4 regions of the Pandoraea thiooxydans genome follow, and region 3 is predicted to be linked to each of the others. Evidence: predicted binding sites of a transcription regulator. Region 3 holds the regulator's gene; each other region holds the start of a gene.
What was found. Region 3 encodes FNR, which switches genes on or off when oxygen is low (the NO sensors DNR and NnrR bind a similar motif). Its sites were predicted from a motif close to TTGATNNNNATCAA; they were not measured.

Region 1: a site for FNR is predicted at 1,772-1,785, ahead of PATSB16_RS06030 (basic amino acid/polyamine antiporter). Genes of this name have one in related genera too.
Region 2: a site for FNR is predicted at 1,989-2,002, ahead of hemN (oxygen-independent coproporphyrinogen III oxidase). Genes of this name have one in related genera too.
Region 4: a site for FNR is predicted at 2,029-2,042, ahead of PATSB16_RS00510 (ribonucleoside triphosphate reductase). Genes of this name have one in related genera too.

Annotation. Positions count from the first base shown of each region.
Region 1 is NZ_CP014839.1:1,329,482-1,333,676, reverse strand. It holds gene PATSB16_RS06040 (MFS transporter) at 1-9, shown strand, start outside; gene PATSB16_RS06035 (MFS transporter) at 139-1,623, shown strand; gene PATSB16_RS06030 (basic amino acid/polyamine antiporter) at 1,923-3,410, shown strand; gene speC (ornithine decarboxylase) at 3,459-4,195, shown strand, end outside.
Region 2 is NZ_CP014839.1:3,970,659-3,974,853, reverse strand. It holds gene PATSB16_RS18385 (phosphoenolpyruvate carboxykinase (GTP)) at 1-423, shown strand, start outside; gene hemN (oxygen-independent coproporphyrinogen III oxidase) at 514-1,920, opposite strand; gene PATSB16_RS18375 (LysR family transcriptional regulator) at 2,099-3,085, shown strand; gene PATSB16_RS18370 (DNA topoisomerase III) at 3,122-4,195, opposite strand, start outside.
Region 3 is NZ_CP014839.1:2,334,757-2,338,951, reverse strand. It holds gene PATSB16_RS10740 (competence/damage-inducible protein A) at 1-200, shown strand, start outside; gene PATSB16_RS10735 (YybH family protein) at 214-645, opposite strand; gene aptA (omega-aminotransferase AptA) at 668-2,005, opposite strand; gene fnr (fumarate/nitrate reduction transcriptional regulator Fnr) at 2,151-2,903, opposite strand; partial or broken gene scpB (SMC-Scp complex subunit ScpB) at 3,274-3,847, shown strand.
Region 4 is NZ_CP014839.1:103,056-107,250, reverse strand. It holds gene PATSB16_RS00525 (YggS family pyridoxal phosphate-dependent enzyme) at 1-141, shown strand, start outside; gene proC (pyrroline-5-carboxylate reductase) at 176-988, shown strand; gene ubiA (4-hydroxybenzoate octaprenyltransferase) at 1,027-1,896, opposite strand; gene PATSB16_RS00510 (ribonucleoside triphosphate reductase) at 2,102-4,132, shown strand; gene nrdD (anaerobic ribonucleoside-triphosphate reductase) at 4,159-4,195, shown strand, end outside.

The DNA of each region.
Region 1 (4,195 bases), 1.0 Mb from region 3:
CCTGACTGAAGGCGACGGCGGCCCGCGCCAGCGGGTTGCCGCCAACGATGGGCCGGCCGCCCTCGGGCGGCCGTTGCCGACGCGGGTTGTTATCATCGTGTTCGATGGCCGGTCACGCCGGCCGCTTCGAGCAGACCGATGCCCCCGCACGTGCCGCACTCCAAGTCCCGAAGCGCATCCCCGCGCCCCTCGGGCATCATCGACACAGACCTGCCCGCACGGCTCGACCGTTTGCCGTGGGGCCGCTTTCACCGGCTGATCGTCGTCGCGCTGGGCATCACATGGCTGCTCGACGGTCTCGAGGTGACACTGGCCGGTGCGGTGGCCAGCGCCTTGCGCACCAGCCCCGCCCTGCATCTGAGCAATACCCAGATCGGCCTGACCGGCAGCGCCTATATCACCGGCGCGGTGCTCGGCGCGCTGGGCTTCGGTTGGCTCACCGACCGGCTCGGGCGGCGCAAACTGTTCTTCGTCACCCTCACGCTGTATCTGGCGGCTACCGCGGCCACCGCTTTGTCGTGGAGCTTCGCGAGCTTCATCGCGTTCCGCTTTTTGACCGGCGCCGGGATCGGCGGCGAGTATGCGGCGATCAATTCGACCATTCAGGAATTCACGCCGGCACGCGTGCGCGGCTGGACCGACCTGGCGATCAACGGCACCTTCTGGGTCGGCGCGGGCCTGGGCGCGGCCGGCTCGCTGGTGCTGCTGGCGCCCGGCGCGCTGCCGCCCGACTGGGGCTGGCGCGCCTGCTTCCTGCTGGGCGCGGCGCTCGCGCTGGTGATCCTGCCGATGCGCGCGTGGATCCCGGAAAGCCCGCGCTGGCTGGTGCTGCGCGGCGAGCAGGCGCGCGCCCACACCATCGTCGACGGCATCGAGACCCGCTTGCGCGGTGCCGGCCACGTGTGGGACCAGACGCCGGCGACACGCCTGCGATTGCGCGCGCGCGGCCATACGCCGCTGCGCGAGGTATTCGACGTGCTGCTTCGACGCCATCGCCGCCGCGCGCTGGTGGGCCTGTCGCTGATGAGCGCGCAGGCGTTCTGCTACAACGCGATCTTTTTCACTTATGCGCTGGTGCTGACCGATTTCTACGGCGTGCCGGGTGCGCGCGTCGGCTGGTATCTGCTGCCCTTCGCGCTGGGTAATTTTCTGGGCCCGCTGGTGCTCGGCCGGTTGTTCGACGTGCTCGGCCGCCGCACCATGATCACCCTGACCTACGCGCTCTCCGGCGTGCTGCTGGCGCTCAGCGGCTACCTGTTCGCCCAGCACTGGCTCACGCTGACGACGCAGACGATCGCCTGGATGGTGATCTTCTTCTTCGCCTCGGCAGCCGCCAGCTCGGCCTACCTGACGGTGAGCGAATCGTTCCCGCTGGAAATCCGCGCACTGGCGATCGCCGTGTTCTACGCGTTCGGCACCGCGCTGGGCGGCATCGCCGGCCCCGCCGTATTCGGCCATCTGATCGCCACCCATCAACGGGGCGACGTTTTCACCGGTTACCTGGTCGGCGCGGCGCTCATGGTGGCCGCCGCGCTCATCGAAGCACGCTGGGGTCTCGACGCCGAGCGCCGCCCACTGGAGGAAGTCGCGGCGCCGCTGTCGCGTGTCAATGAATCGGAATGAAGCACGCCCGCAAGAGACGCTTCCATCGCATTCATTTGCTACGGATAACGATATAAATAGAATCAAATAAATCGGTTATCCGATCCTATTTCGATAGTTCACAGCGGCGTGCGCCTTTCTCTCACGCCGAGACCAACCCGTTATTTCATTGACAAATATCAAGCAGGCCTGGAGATCGCGGCGATACGCTTGACGCACTCGAACGCCGGGAAGCGCTTTGCTTTTTTCCAGCGCGCCTCAATTGCGATCACGCACCACGCCTGTGGCACCTCTCGAAATAATCGGTTGGAGATCGAATCATGGCTATTCCTCAGGATCTGTTGACTAAAGCCGATGCGAAACCCGCATCGATATCGCAACCGAAGACGCGCCGACTGGGGCTGCCCCTTCTCACTGGCGTGGTCATCGCGTCGATGATCGGCGGCGGCGCGTTCAATCTGCCGCAGAACATGGCGCAAGGTGCCGGACTCGGTGCGGTCGTCATTGCCTGGGCGATTACGTTGGTCGGCATGTTCTTTTTGTCCAACACATTCCGCACGCTGGCCGACAAGCGGCCCGATCTGAAGGCCGGCATCTATTCGTATGCGAAAGAAGGGTTCGGATCGTTGGCCGGCTTCGAAATGGCCTGGGGTTACTGGCTCTCGGCCGCGTTCGGCAACGTCGCCTTCGCGGTGCTGTTTATGCAGACAGTCGGGTATTTTTTCCCGATTTTCAAAAGCGGCAGCAACTGGCCGTCGATCGTCGGGGCCTCCGCACTGATCTGGGTAATGAATTTCGTCGTGCTCTCCGGGGTCAAGCGCGCGGCCATCCTTAACGTGATTTCGAGCGTACTGAACATCGGCACCATCACCGTAGCGCTGTGCGCGATGGCCGTCGCAATCAAGGCCGGCATGTTTTCCTTCGATTTCTGGGGGCATCAGCAACACCTTGGCAGCCTGCTCGGCCAGGTCAAGAGCACGATGCTCGTCACGCTGTGGGTCTTCATCGGCATCGAGGGTGCGGTGGTCGTATCGGATCGCGCCGAGAAGTCGTCGCAAGTGGGTATTGCGACCTTTCTCGGACTCACGGTCTGCACCGTGCTTTATTTCCTGCTCTCGGCGCTGCCGTTCGGCCTGATGCACCAGGCCCAGCTCGCGGGCCTCGCGTCACCGTCGGCAGCCTATGTGCTCAAGGCGGCGGTGGGCAACTGGGGGGCAACGTTCATTGCCGGCGCGCTGATGATGTCGCTGCTCAGCTGCTGGCTGGCCTGGACCATTCTGGTGGCGGAGCTGCCGTTCGAGGGTGCCAAGGGCGGCGTTTTCCCCAAGTTCCTGGCCCGCGAAAACAGGCATCATGCCGCGGCGCCGTCGCTGTGGATATCGAGCCTGACGATGCAGTTGGCGGTGTTCGTCGTGCTGTTTGCCCATAACGCGTGGATCTGGCTGATCTCGATCACGGGCGTTATGATCCTGCCGCCGTATCTGGCCAGCACCGCCTTTCTCTGGCGCTACGCTTCGCAAGCACGCTATCACGCAAGCGCGGGAGAAACCGCGCGCGAGTCGATCTGGACCGGCGTGTTCGGCACCTTGTACGCCGTGTGGCTGCTCTACGCCGCGGGCCCTCAATTCATCCTGATGTCAACGATTCTGTTTGCGCTCGGTCTCCCGGTGTTCTGGTGGGCGCGGCGCGAGCATGCGCCCGGCGAGCCGACGTTCAACCGCCGGGAAGCCTTGATCGCGGCCGCTCTCGTGGTGCTGGCGATCGCAGCGATCGTGCTGTTCGCGCGCGGCGTCGTCAAGATCAGCTAAACCGCGCGCCCGGCATTGCGCCGGGCGCGCCGTCTCCTGGAGTCACCGATGCGATACGAACAAATGTTCGGCTTCCTGTTTTGCTGCTCAATGCCCGTGCCATCGACGCTGCCATCGCAGCGTTTGCGCCACATCGTGGTCGAACTCGAGCGCCTGGGTTTTGCCACCGCCCTCGCGGCGAGCACCGACGAGGCGCGGTCGACGATCCGCAGCGACGCCAGTATCGGATGCATGATCGTTGAGTGGTCGTTGAGCGAATCGGAAGCGGAGGTCGAGACCCTCGTGCGGTTCATCCGCGAACGCGGGCTCGACATGCCGATCTTCATCCTGGTGGAGCGCCACCGGCTCGAGGAAGTGCCGGTTGGCGTGCTGGGACAAGTGACCGGCTATGTGTTTTTGGAAGAAGACACGCCGGAGTTCGTCGCACGCAATCTGGCCAGCCATTTGCGAACCTACGCCGAGACCCTCAAGACGCCGTTTTTCGGCGCCATGGTTGACTATGCGGATCAGGCCAACCAGATGTGGACGTGCCCCGGTCACAACGGCGGCGTCTTCTATCAGAAAAGCCCGATCGGGCGGGCTTTCGTCAAACACTTGGGCGAGCAGGTGTTTCGCAACGATCTCGACAACTCGGTAGTGGAACTGGGTGATCTGCTGGTGCACGAGGGTCCTGCGCTGGCCGCGCAAAAAGCCGCGGCGGAGATCTTCGGCGCCGAACGCACGTATTTCGTGCTCAACGGTACGTCGACCTCGAACAAGATCGCCCTGACGGCGCTGGTGGCGCC
Region 2 (4,195 bases), 1.6 Mb from region 3:
TGCGGCTACAACATGAGCGATTACTTCCAACACTGGCTGGCGCTCGGCGAGAAGCTGGAGGCGGCCGGCGGCAAGCTGCCGAAGATTTATTGCGTCAATTGGTTCCGCAAGAATGCCGACGGCGAGTTCGTGTGGCCGGGCTTTGGCGAGAACATGCGCGTGATGAAATGGATGCTCGAGCGCATCGAGGACAAGGCCACGGGCACCGATCACCTGTTCGGCATTTCGCCTCGCTACGAGGATATGGATTGGGCGGGACTGGCGTTCACCGAACAGCAGTTCGAGCAGGTCACGTCGATCGACAGGGATGCGTGGCGCCATGAGCTGGCCCTGCATGGCGAGCTGTTCGAGAAACTCAAGCACCGTATGCCGGATGCACTGCTGCAGGCCAAGGCCAGGCTGGAGGCCCAACTGGAGGGCTGAGCCCGCTTGTTGTTGCCGGAACAAGAAAGAACCCGCAGCTTCAACGCTGCGGGTTCTTTCTTGTGCGCATGGTGCGCACCGGACGGCATCTCAGAGGGTTTTGGAGAAACGTTGCGCCGGCTGCGCGGTGAGGTAGCGATCGAACACCATGCAGATGTTGCGCACCAGCAGGCGTCCGGCCGGCAGCACGCGCAGCCGATCGGGTTCGATGGCGAGCAGGCCGTCGGCCTCGAAGGCGCGCAGTCGCTCGAACTCGTCGCTGAAGTAGTTGGCAGGGTCGATACCGAATTGCGTCTGGAGCGGTCCGAGCGGTAATTCGAAGTGGCACATCAATTGGTTGATGACGGCGCGGCGCAACAGATCGTCGTCATTGAGCATGATGCCGCGTGTGACCGCCAGGCCTTCGGCGTCGATGGCATTTTGATAGTCGGGCAGAACTTTGAGATTTTGTGCGTAAAAATTCCCTATCTTGCCAATGGCCGAGACGCCCAGCCCGATCAGATCGCAATCGGCATGGGTGCTGTAGCCCTGAAAATTGCGGTACAGGGTGCGATTGACCTGCGCCTGGGCCAGCTCGTCATCGGGCCGGGCGAAATGGTCCATGCCGATATAGACGTAGCCGGCCTCGCCAAGGCGCTCGATCGAGGTCTTGAGGATTGCCAACTTTTCGGCCGGGCCGGGCAGTGCCGACTCGTCGATTTGCTGCTGCATCTTGAAGAACTGCGGCAGGTGTGCGTAGTTGAACACCGACAGGCGATCGGGCGCCAGTTCCAGCACCGCATCGAGGGTGCGCGAAAAGCTGGCGACCGACTGATGCGGCAGGCCGTAGATCAGGTCGAGGCTGATCGAGCGAAATCCGGTTTGGCGTGCGGCGTTCACCGTGGCCTCGGTCACGGCGCGCGGCTGAATCCGGTTGACGGCCTGCTGCACTTGCGGATCGAAGTCCTGCACGCCCACGCTCAGCCGGTTGAATCCTAGCTCGCGCAGCAGGGCGATGGTGTCGGGGCTGGCCTCGCGCGGGTCGACCTCGATCGAGTATTCGCCCTGATCGTCGCCCAGCAACTGGAAATGGTCGCCGGTGACGGCCATCAACTCACTCATTTCGTCGTGCGACAGAAATGTCGGCGTGCCGCCGCCCCAGTGCAATTGCGCAATCGGGCGCCGCGTGCCATCGAACAGGGCGGCCTGCGCGGCGATTTCGCGGTACAGGCGTTCGAGGTAGGGACGGGTGCGGGCGCGGTTGCGCGTGATGACTTTATTGCAGGCGCAATAGAAACAGACGGTGTCGCAAAACGGCAGATGCATATAGAGCGACAGCGGTTGCCCGCTTTGCGGGCTCTGGGCGATCGCCTGGCGATATTCGGCAGCGCCGAAGCGGTCATGAAATTGTGGAGCGGTCGGGTACGAGGTGTAGCGCGGCCCGTTGAGATCGTACTTGTGCAGCAGCGCGGGGTCGAACAGGTCGTCCACGGAGAGTGCTTCGGATGGGTTGGCCATGGTGCGCGGGGATGTGCCGACGAAATGGATTAATGAATAAACTGTAGTGCAGAATCGCCGCAGGCACCTTAACTTTTGTCAAGAAAGCGCCGATGGCCCAGCCGACGCGTTGGCGCGCCTTCCTGTAAGATTTCGTTTTGTCATTGCTGGCGCGGCCCAACGGGTCGTCGAATATCTCATGGATCGCTTGCAGTCGATGCGCGTCTTCGTCAAGGTGGCCGATAACGGCAGTTTTGCCCGAGCCGCCGCGCAGCTCGATTTATCCGCCGCGGTGGTCACGCGCCATGTCGCGGAGCTGGAATCGCATTTGGGCGTTCGCCTGCTCAATCGCACGACGCGCAGTCTCTCGCTCACGGGGGCCGGACAAGCGTATTTGGAGCGTTGTCGGCAGATTATCGACGAGGTCGAGGAGGCCGACGCGATGGTCTCCAGCGCGTCCAGCGAGCCCAAGGGCGTGCTGCGCGTGGTCGCGCCGGTGTCGTTCACATTGCGCAATCTGGCGCCGCTGATGCACCGTTATCAAAAGCAACACCCGCAGGTGCTGGTGGATCTGACCTTGACGGATCGGCCGTTCGATATGGTCGAAGAGGGTTATGACGTCGGCATCGTCGCCGCGCATATGGTGCAAAGCGAAACGCTGATCACGCGGCTGTTGTCGGAGACCTGCGTCTTGGTGTGTGCGTCGCCCGGCTATCTGGCCGCGCACGGCAAGCCGAACACGCCGCACGACCTGGCGCAACACGCGATGCTGGGCATGCCCAGCGAGATCTTTGGAAACGAGCGGATTTTCACCAGCGCGGATGGGGAGGAAATTCGCATCCAGCTTCAGAATCAGTTCATCTGCAACAACACCGCCATGCTGCGCCAGAGCGTATTGCTCGGGCACGGTATCGCGTTCCTGCCCTCATATTTGGTCGGCAGCGACCTCAAGCATGGCGATATGGTGGCGTTGCTGCCCGACTATACGCTGCCGACATTCGACGTGAACCTGGTCTATCCGAGCCGCAAGCACCTGTCGGCGAAGATTCGCACGTTCATCGATATGACGGTGGAATGCTTCCGCCAGGCCGACGCCAAGCCGCGTACCGATTGCTGGCTGGCGCAGCGCGAAGGCGGCATCGCCATGCCTGCTGCTGGGGAAGACTGGCAGCAATCGGTGCGCTAGCGCCGCTATTTCGCCGGCGCGCCCGGCGCAACCCGATTACTCGTCGCTTGGCCCGGCCGATTCATCGCCGGCGGCGCGCTTGGTGCGCCGGGCTGGCGTTTTCCGGGCGGTCTTGACGGCCGCTGCGGCCTTGCCCGGCGTGGCTGCGGCCGTTTTGCGCGGCGCCTTCTCCTCGAACTCGAAACCGATCTTGCCATCCTTTTGCTTGGCCAGATAGGCCTTGAAAGTGCGGCCGGTGCGAGACGATTTGAAGTTCGGCAGCAAGTCGGTTTTGCCGTCGGACAGCAATTTTTGGAATTGCTCGCGTGAGATCTCCTGCTGCAGGATCACTTTGCCAGAGGTGAAATCGCAGGTCTTCGGTTGGGCGACGCTGTTTTCGCACACGTAGCGCATGCCGTGTTCGTAGACCTTGCCGCCGCATTTCGGGCAGAGGCCAAGCGGCTCTTGTGCCGAAAAATCGGGGGGTTCGCCGTTTTCGTCGCCGCTGTCCTGACCGAAGTCGAATTCCAGCTTATATCCGGCCTCTTTATCTTCGACGAGCTTGAGGATGGCCGAGAACGGCCGGCCCATTTTGCTGCGAAAGCCGGTCAGCGGACCAATCTGCTTGGTTTTCAGCAATTCCTCGACTTCCGGGATTTCGAATTGCCGGCTGCCCGGGATTTTCGAGATCGAGAAGGCACAGTTGGTGCAGGCAAAGCGTCGATAGTTCTCTTTCACGACGCCGCCGCAATTCGGGCAGGGGCTGGTCAGCGTGGCATAGTCGCCCGGCACGGTGTCGGAGTCGTATTCCTTGGCGCGCTTGACGATGGTCTGCGTCATTTGCGCGATTTCCTGCATGAATGCGTCGCGCTTGAGCTGTCCGCGTTCGATTTGCGAGAGCTTGGCCTCCCACTCGCCGGTCAGTTCGGGCAACGTCAATTCGTCGACGCCCAAGCCTCGCAGCAACGTCATCAACTGGAAGGCCTTGGCGGTGGGGTGCAGCTCGCGCCCCTCGCGCACCAGATATTTTTCCGTCAGCAGGCCTTCGATAATGGCAGCGCGTGTCGCCGGCGTGCCCAACCCCTTGCCTGCCATGGCCTGGCGAAGCTCGTCGTCCTCCACCAGCTTGCC
Region 3 (4,195 bases):
AGATCGAAACCGAATTTGCGGCCGTCAAGGTGTTCAGCTTGCCCAGCGTCGGCGACAGCGAACGGGGCGGGCATTATGCCCGCCGGCACATCGACCTGGGTGTCAAGGGCGATCCGGCGCTGCTCGATGGCGCTTTCGAGGCGTTGCGAAAAGGGGTCGAGGCGCTGGGTGGAGAAATTGTCGAACCGGCCGCATCGTGACGGTCGTCACGGATCAATGAAAGACATGTCCGTGCGTTTCGATCTGGCTGCCCTCGTGACCGAGCGCGGGGCTGGCGTGATGCAGCACGAGCCGCCAGCCGTCGGCTTCCTTCAGATAGATGTTGGTGGCGACCACGAATGCGTAGCGAGGCTGAGGTCCGTGCTCGACCAGCAATTGCTCGATAACGCTGTGAATCGCGCATAACGGATTGCGCGCGACCTGCCGGTGCGTGACCGTGATATCAAGGCTGCCGTGCGCCAGGATTTGCTCCCAGCTGCTGCGCACGGCCCCGACGCCGACCACGCGCGGACCAGCGGGATGAATGCATACGACGTCCTCGTCCTCCGACCAGACTTCCATCAACGCGTCGACGTCGCCGCGATTGAGCGCTTCGTAAAATGCCTGTTCGGCATCGTCAGGAGTGAGGAAAAAAGAGGTAGCCATGCCGCTTCCCGGTGTGTGGCGATCAGTCGGTCGATGCCAGAGCGTCGGCGACGATTGAGAACAATTCGTCGATTTGCCCGCGTTCGATGATGAGCGACGGTGACAGTGCAATGACGTCGCCAGTGGTGCGGATCATCAAGCCGCGCTCCCAGCAGTTGAGGAATACGTCGAAAGCACGGGCGCCCGGTGCACCCTCGCGCGGCTGCAACTCGATCGCCCCGATCAGGCCGATGTTGCGCAGGTCGGCCACGTGTCGGGCTTCCCGCAAGGCGTGCAATCTGTCTTCCCAATAGCCCGCCAGCGATGCAGCGCGCTCGAAGAGCGCTTCATCGCGGTAGAGATCGAGCGTGGCAAGCGCGGCGGCGCATGCCAGCGGGTGGGCCGAGTAGGTGTACCCGTGCGTCAGTTCGATGGCATTTTCCGGGCCGGTCATGAACGCGTCGTATATTTCCTCGCGCACCAACACCGCGCCCATCGGCACTGTGCCGCTGGTGAGCCCCTTGGCGGTGGTGATGATGTCCGGCTCGACGCCCAGCACGCCCGCGGCGAATGACCCGCCCAGTCTGCCGAAGGCGGTGATGACTTCGTCGAAAATCAACACGATGCCATATTTGTGGGTTATCTCGCGCAAACGCTCGAGATAACCTTTGGGCGGCACCAGCACGCCGGTCGAGCCGGCCACCGGTTCGACGATGACTGCTGCAATCGTCGATGCGTCGTGCAACTGCACCAGCCGCTCGAGGTCGTCAGCCAGATGCGCTCCCCAGGCCGGCTGCCCGCGGCTGAACGCATTGTGCGCCAGGTCATGAGTGTGGGGGAGGTGGTCGATACCCGGCAGCAGCGGCCCGAACAGTCGGCGGTTGGCGCCGATGCCGCCTACCGAGATGCCGCCAAAGCCGACGCCATGGTAAGCGCGCTCGCGGCCAATGAGCCGCGTGCGGGTGCCTTGCCCGCGCTGGCGCTGATACGCGATGGCGATTTTGAGCGCTGTATCGACCGATTCGGATCCGGAATTCGTGAAGAAGACGCGATTTAGCGACGCCGGTGCCAACCCGGCCAACCGGTTGGCCAGTTCGAAGGGCAAAGGCTGCCCAACCTGAAACGGCGGGGAGAAATCGAGGACGGCGGCTTGCCGCTGGATCGCCTCGACGATCGGCTTGCGGTTGTGGCCGGCATTACAGCACCACATCCCGGCGATCCCATCGAGCAGCCGGCGGCCGTCGACATCCGTGTAGTACATCCCTTCGGCTGAAGCGATAAGGCGCGGCGCAGCCTTGAACTGGCGGTTGGCCGTGAAAGGCATCCAGTAGGTATCCAGTTCGTCCCGGTCAAGCTTCAGGGTGTTGGACAGCGCCGCCATGTCTGGCTCCGGCGAATAGGGATGGATTGAAATATAGTGAGTTTTGGTGCCTTTGTCGATTGGCGCGAGATGTTCGGCCAAGCGCGCCGCGGTGCCGCCTTTTCGGCGCGTCGACGCGGGCGATCGGCCGCGCGTATTGGCCCGTTCAGCGGGGACGCGAGATCGCTGGCGCCTGGCAGCTTTCGCCGGCCAAATGCCGCAAGGCGTCGGGATCGGTGACTTTCAGGCGGCGCTGCTTGATCGACAAAACGCCGCTTTGTTGCAGGCGGGAGAACAGCCGGCTGACGGTTTCCAGCGTCAGCCCGAGGTAGCTGCCGATTTCCTCGCGGCTCATACGCAGCACGAACTCGTTGGCGGCGTAACCGCGCATCGACAGCCGCTCGGAAAGATTGAGCAGGAACACGGCCAGACGCTGCTCGGCCCGCATGGTGCCCAGCGACAGGAGCATGCGATGGTCGTTGCGGATCTCGAGACTCAACAGACGGTGCAGTTGCCGTTGCAGCGACGGCACCTGGGCCGACAGCTTTTCGAGTTCGGCAAAGCGCACCACGCAGACCTCGCTGTCCTCCAGGGCCACGGCGGTCGAGGCGTGACGCTCGTCGGCGATGGCATCGAGGCCGAGCAATTCGCCTTGGATATGCAGGCCGACGACTTGCTCGCGGCCATCTTCGGAATCGATATAGCTCTTGAGCGATCCGAAGCGCACGCCAAAAATGGCCCGCAGCGGGTCGCCATAGAGATAGAGCGCATCGCCTTTTTTCAATCGGATGCGCTCCGCTACCAGTTGGTCGAGCCGGGTCAATTCATTTTGGGGGATGCCCACAGGCAAGCAGAATTGGCTGAGAGAGCAGGCTGAACAACGGGGCGGCGGGGATGTCGGGCCGGATTGCGTTGTCATGGTTCCCTCTGAACTTAGCGTACGATTTTAGCACGAGGCCCGGTGACAGGGTACCGCCTCACTTGGCCCGCTGCCGGACATGCCGGCAGCGCCTGCTCTTCTTGCGAGGGGGGGCGACATAGTAATTCTGCGGTAATCGGATGGGAAACGACTTTACGGGCGAATCGCTTTGCGTAATAATTGACCCCGAACTGGGTGGCGAGATGTTTCTTCCTGAAAATCTCCAGGCAACCTAGTAAGCATTCGATATAACCGGGTTGCGCTGCCGTCTCCTCGACCGATCACAATCATCGGGCGCGCTCTTGTGTTGTTCCAGCACTCAATTTATTCCTGAGACCGGGTTGCAAAATCCCCGGCACTGCATAGCCGCATGAATACTCAAGAGGCGAAAATCGTCCTCGAGACAGCGTTGATTTGTGCCCAAGAGCCGCTAAAAGTCGGCGATTTGTGCAAGCTATTTGCCGAAGACGTTTCGGCGGGAGTCGTGCGCGCCCTGCTCGAGGAAATGCGCGGCGAATGGGAGGGACGGGGCGTGCAGTTGGTGGCGCTGGCGTCTGGCTGGCGGTTACAGAGCCGGCCCAGGATGCGTGAATATCTGGATCGACTCAACCCGGAAAAGCCGCCGAAGTACTCGCGCGCGGTGCTCGAGACGCTGGCAATCATTGCCTACCGGCAACCGGTGACGCGTGGCGATATCGAGGAAATTCGCGGCGTGACCGTCAACACCCAGATCATCAAGCAACTCGAAGAGCGCGGCTGGATTGACGTCATTGGGCATCGCGACGTGCCTGGCCGTCCGGCGCTGTATGCGACGACCAAGCAGTTTCTCGACGATCTTGGCTTGCAGGCGCTCGACGCCCTACCTCCACTCGAGGATCCCGCGGCGCAGTCGCAGATTGATTTGCTGGCGCAGCAAAATATCGTGTTTGACGATGGCGCGGGCGAGGCCGTCGCGGTTGCCGCGTCTGGCGAACCGGAGTCTTCGGTAGGTGACGCCGATGACGCGCCGCCGGCGCCTCTCGATGGCCCGCATGATGAAACAGACCCGCATGCCGATGCGGCGAGCGTGGCGTCCGCCGGCAATGCGCAGAGCCTCGACGAGCAGACGGCGCTGGCAGGTGATCCGGCCACGGTGGCATCGCCGTCGGATCAGGCGTTGGTGTCTGCGGATCCCGACGCCTCCGTGTCGGCGGCCGATGATGGCGCTGATCTGATTGCCGGGACGTGAACCCGGACGATCGTAGTTGCGATGGACGACGAGGGCGCCGCACCAATGGCCCCGCCGGCCTGCC
Region 4 (4,195 bases), 2.2 Mb from region 3:
GAGCTGTGGGAACAACTGCGCGCCGAAGGGCTGGCGCTCGATACGCTCTCGATGGGCATGTCGGCGGATCTCGAGGCGGCCATCGCCGAAGGTGCTACTCTGGTACGCATCGGCACCGCGATCTTCGGTGCGCGCGCCTGATGGAATGTCTCTTTTATCCACTGTGAGGAGCTTCATGAAAATCGCATTTATCGGCGGCGGCAATATGGCCGGCGCCCTGATCGGGGGCCTGCTCAGGCAGGGCGTACCGGCAACCGACCTGAGCGCGGTCGATCTCTCGCCGCAAACGTGCGAGCATCTGACGAAAACTTTCGGAATCAACGCCGGCACGCAATTGAGCGAACGCCTGCGCGATCAGGAGGCCATCGTGCTGGCGGTCAAGCCGCAGCACCTGAAGGAAGCGGCGCAATCGCTCGCACCCTATCTGCGCGGACAACTCGTCATCAGCATCGCCGCGGGCGTGCATGCGGCCGTGCTGTCGCGCTGGCTGGGTGGCTACGACCAGATCGTGCGCTGTATGCCCAATACGCCGGCGCTGGTCGGCAAGGGCATCTCCGGCCTTGCCGCGCTGTCCGGTGTGGACACCTCGCGGCGCCAGTTGGCCGAACGCGTATTGAAAGCCGCGGGGCAAGTCATCTGGTGCGACAACGAAGCGCAACTCGACGGCGTCACCGCGCTATCGGGCAGCGGCCCCGCCTATGTTTTCTACTTTATCGAAGCGATGCAGCAAGCGGCTGCCGAACTGGGTTTCTCCGAAGCACAGGGCCGGCAACTGGCGATCGCCACGGTCGCCGGGGCCGCCGAGCTCGCGGCGCAGTCGAGTGAGCCGGCCAGCGTGCTGCGCGAGCGCGTTACTTCCAAGGGAGGCACCACGTTCGCGGCGTTGACCTCGTTCGAGCATGACGGCGTGAAGGCCGCCATTGTGCGCGGCATTCATGCGGCACATGCGCGCTCGCGCGAACTTGGCGCGGAGTTGGGCGCCGATTAGCGGATCAGCCGCTCACCGGCCTGCGGCGCCGCAGGGGGTCAATGCGCCGGCGTGAGCAGGTAGTGAAAGAAGATGCCGGCGAAAATCGCCGCGCCGAGCCAGTTGTTGTGGCGAAACGCGGCGAAACACCGCATGCGCTCGCGCCCGCGGATCAGGAAATAGTGGTATACGGCGCAAGCCACCGCCACCGCCATGCCAAGCCAGAACGGCCAGCCGAACTGCAGGCGGTATCCGACCCCGCCGGTAATGACGAACATCGCGGCGTAGCAGGCCATCACGGCCGCCACGTCATAGCGCCCGAATGTGATGGCCGAAGTCTTGATGCCGATGTGCACGTCGTCGTCCCGGTCGACCATCGCATATTCGGTATCGTAGGCGACCGACCAGAACACGTTGGCCAGCAGCAGCAGCCAGGCCAGCGGCGGCACATGGCCCTGCACCGCGGCAAACCCCATCGGAATCCCGAAGCCGAACGCGACACCCAGGTAAGCCTGCGGAATGGCGAAAAAGCGCTTCATGAACGGATAGCTGGCCGCCACGAACAATGCCGGCACGGACAGCCATTTGGTCAGCCCGTTGAGCGGCAGAATCAGCAAGAAGGCCGCCAGCGCCAGGACTCCGGCGACCGCCAGCGCTTCCCACGCGTCGATACGCCCCGAGGTCAACGGCCGCTCCTGGGTGCGCTTGACGTATTTGTCGAAATCGCGATCGGCGTAATCGTTGATCGCGCAGCCGGCCGAGCGCATCAGAAACGTCCCAACGATAAATATCAGCAGCACGCCCAGCGGCGGACGGCCGTCCGAGGCGATCCACAACGCATTGAGCGTCGGCCATAGCAGCAGGACCGTGCCGATCGGCTTATCGAGCCGAACCAGCCGGAAATACAGGGGCAAGCGTTGAGTGAGCATGGCACACAGTCGAATCATCACATGTGCGCATTGTAGGACAGTTGGCCGCTGCGACGCCTGTTGCTGCGCCGGATGCAGGCCATGTCGTGGTGGCCCGGCGGGCGCGGCCCCAGCGGTGCGAGGATCGATTCTTTGACCTAGATCACACAATATATTGTGGTCGGCAAATACCATGACCACAACCTATAGTTAAAGGAGCCGAGCCATGCCAGAAACGCGCGATACCTTGCTCACCGCCGGGCCCTGCGAGGTGCGCAAGCGCGACGGGCGCCTGCTGCCGTTCGACGCCGCGAAAATACGCTCGGCGATGGCCCGCGCCGGCCAGGCCAGCGGCGAATTTGGCGCCAACGAGGCTGATTTGCTCGGCAACCAGGTCGTTAAGGCAGTGGGCGAGCGATTTGCTGGCCAGGCACCTGCCATCGAGCAGATCCAGGACGTCGTCGAACTCACCTTGATCGCCGCCGGCTATCTGAAAACCGCGCGCGCCTACATCGTCTATCGCGAGCGGCATGCGAAGTTGCGCCAGGACAGCAAAACCCTGGTGGACGTGGCGTCATCCATCAACGAATACCTGAATCGCCAGGATTGGCGCGTCAATGCCAATGCCAATCAGGGTTATTCGTTGGGCGGCCTGATCCTCAACGTGGCCGGCAAGGTCACCGCCAACTACTGGCTGTCTCACGTCTACGCGCCGGAAGCGGGCGCGGCCCACCGGGAGGGCGACATCCATATCCATGACCTGGACATGCTGTCGGGCTATTGCGCCGGCTGGTCGCTGCGCACCCTGCTGACCGAGGGTTTCAACGGCGTGCCGGGCAAGGTGGAAGCTGCGCCGCCCCGGCATCTGTCGAGCGCGGTCGGACAGATCGTCAACTTTCTCGGCACCATGCAGAATGAATGGGCCGGCGCCCAGGCCTTCTCGTCCTTCGACACTTACATGGCGCCCTTCGTGCGCAAGGATCGCATGACCTACCGGGAGGTCAAGCAGCACATTCAGGAGTTGATCTACAACCTCAATGTGCCGTCCCGCTGGGGCACCCAGACCCCCTTTACCAATCTGACCTTCGACTGGGTTTGCCCGGATGATTTGCGCGAGCAGATCCCGGTGATCGGCGGCCAGGAGATGCCGTTTTCCTATGGCGAGCTGCAGGCCGAGATGGACCTGATCAACCAGGCCTACCTGGAGGTCATGACCGAAGGCGACGCCAAGGGACGGGTGTTCACCTTCCCCATCCCCACCTACAACATCACGCCGGCGTTCCCCTGGCAGAGCGAGAACGCCGCGCGGCTGTTCGACATGACCGCCAAATATGGCCTGCCTTACTTCCAGAACTTCGTGAACTCGGAGCTGAAACCCAATATGGTCCGGTCCATGTGCTGCCGGCTGCAATTGGATCTGCGCGAGTTGCTCAAGCGCGGCAATGGCCTGTTCGGCAGTGCCGAGCAGACCGGCAGTATCGGCGTGGTCACGGTCAACTGTGCACGCCTGGGTTACCGCTACCGGGGTGACGAGGCCGGCTTGCTGGCGCGGCTCGATGAGCTGCTGGCGATCGGCCGCGATACGCTGGAGGTCAAGCGCAAGCTCATCCAGCACCTGATGGACCAAGGCCTGTTTCCTTACACCAAGCGCTATCTCGGCACGTTGCGCAACCACTTTTCGACCCTCGGGGTCAACGGCATCAACGAGATGATCCGCAACTTCAGCGGCGACCAGCACGACCTCACCACCGACTGGGGCCATGCCTTCGCGCTGCGCCTGCTCGACCACGTGCGCGCGCGCATCGTCGCTTTCCAGGAAGAAACCGGGCACATGTACAACCTCGAAGCAACACCCGCCGAGGGCACCACCTACCGCTTCGCCAAGGAGGACAACAGGCGCTGGCCGGATATCCTGCAGGCCGGCACGGCGGCGCAGCCGTACTACACCAATTCCTCGCAGTTGCCGGTCGGGTGCACCGACGACCCGTTCGAGGCGCTCGAGCGTCAGGAAGCGCTGCAGGCCAAATATACCGGCGGCACCGTCCTGCATCTCTATATGGGCGAGCGCCTGTCCAGCGGCGCGGCTTGCATGCGGCTGGTACGCCGGGCGCTGGAGAATTTTCGCCTGCCGTATGTCACTGTGACACCCACCTTTTCGATTTGCCCCACACACGGCTATCTGGCCGGGGAACACGCGTTCTGCCCCAAGTGCGACGAGGAGATTCTGGCGCGCAAGCGCGGCCAGCCCGTCGCTTGATTCCACCACTCGTCAAAGGTGACACCATGATCGAACTATCCGAACCCACCCGCCTGAGCGCCG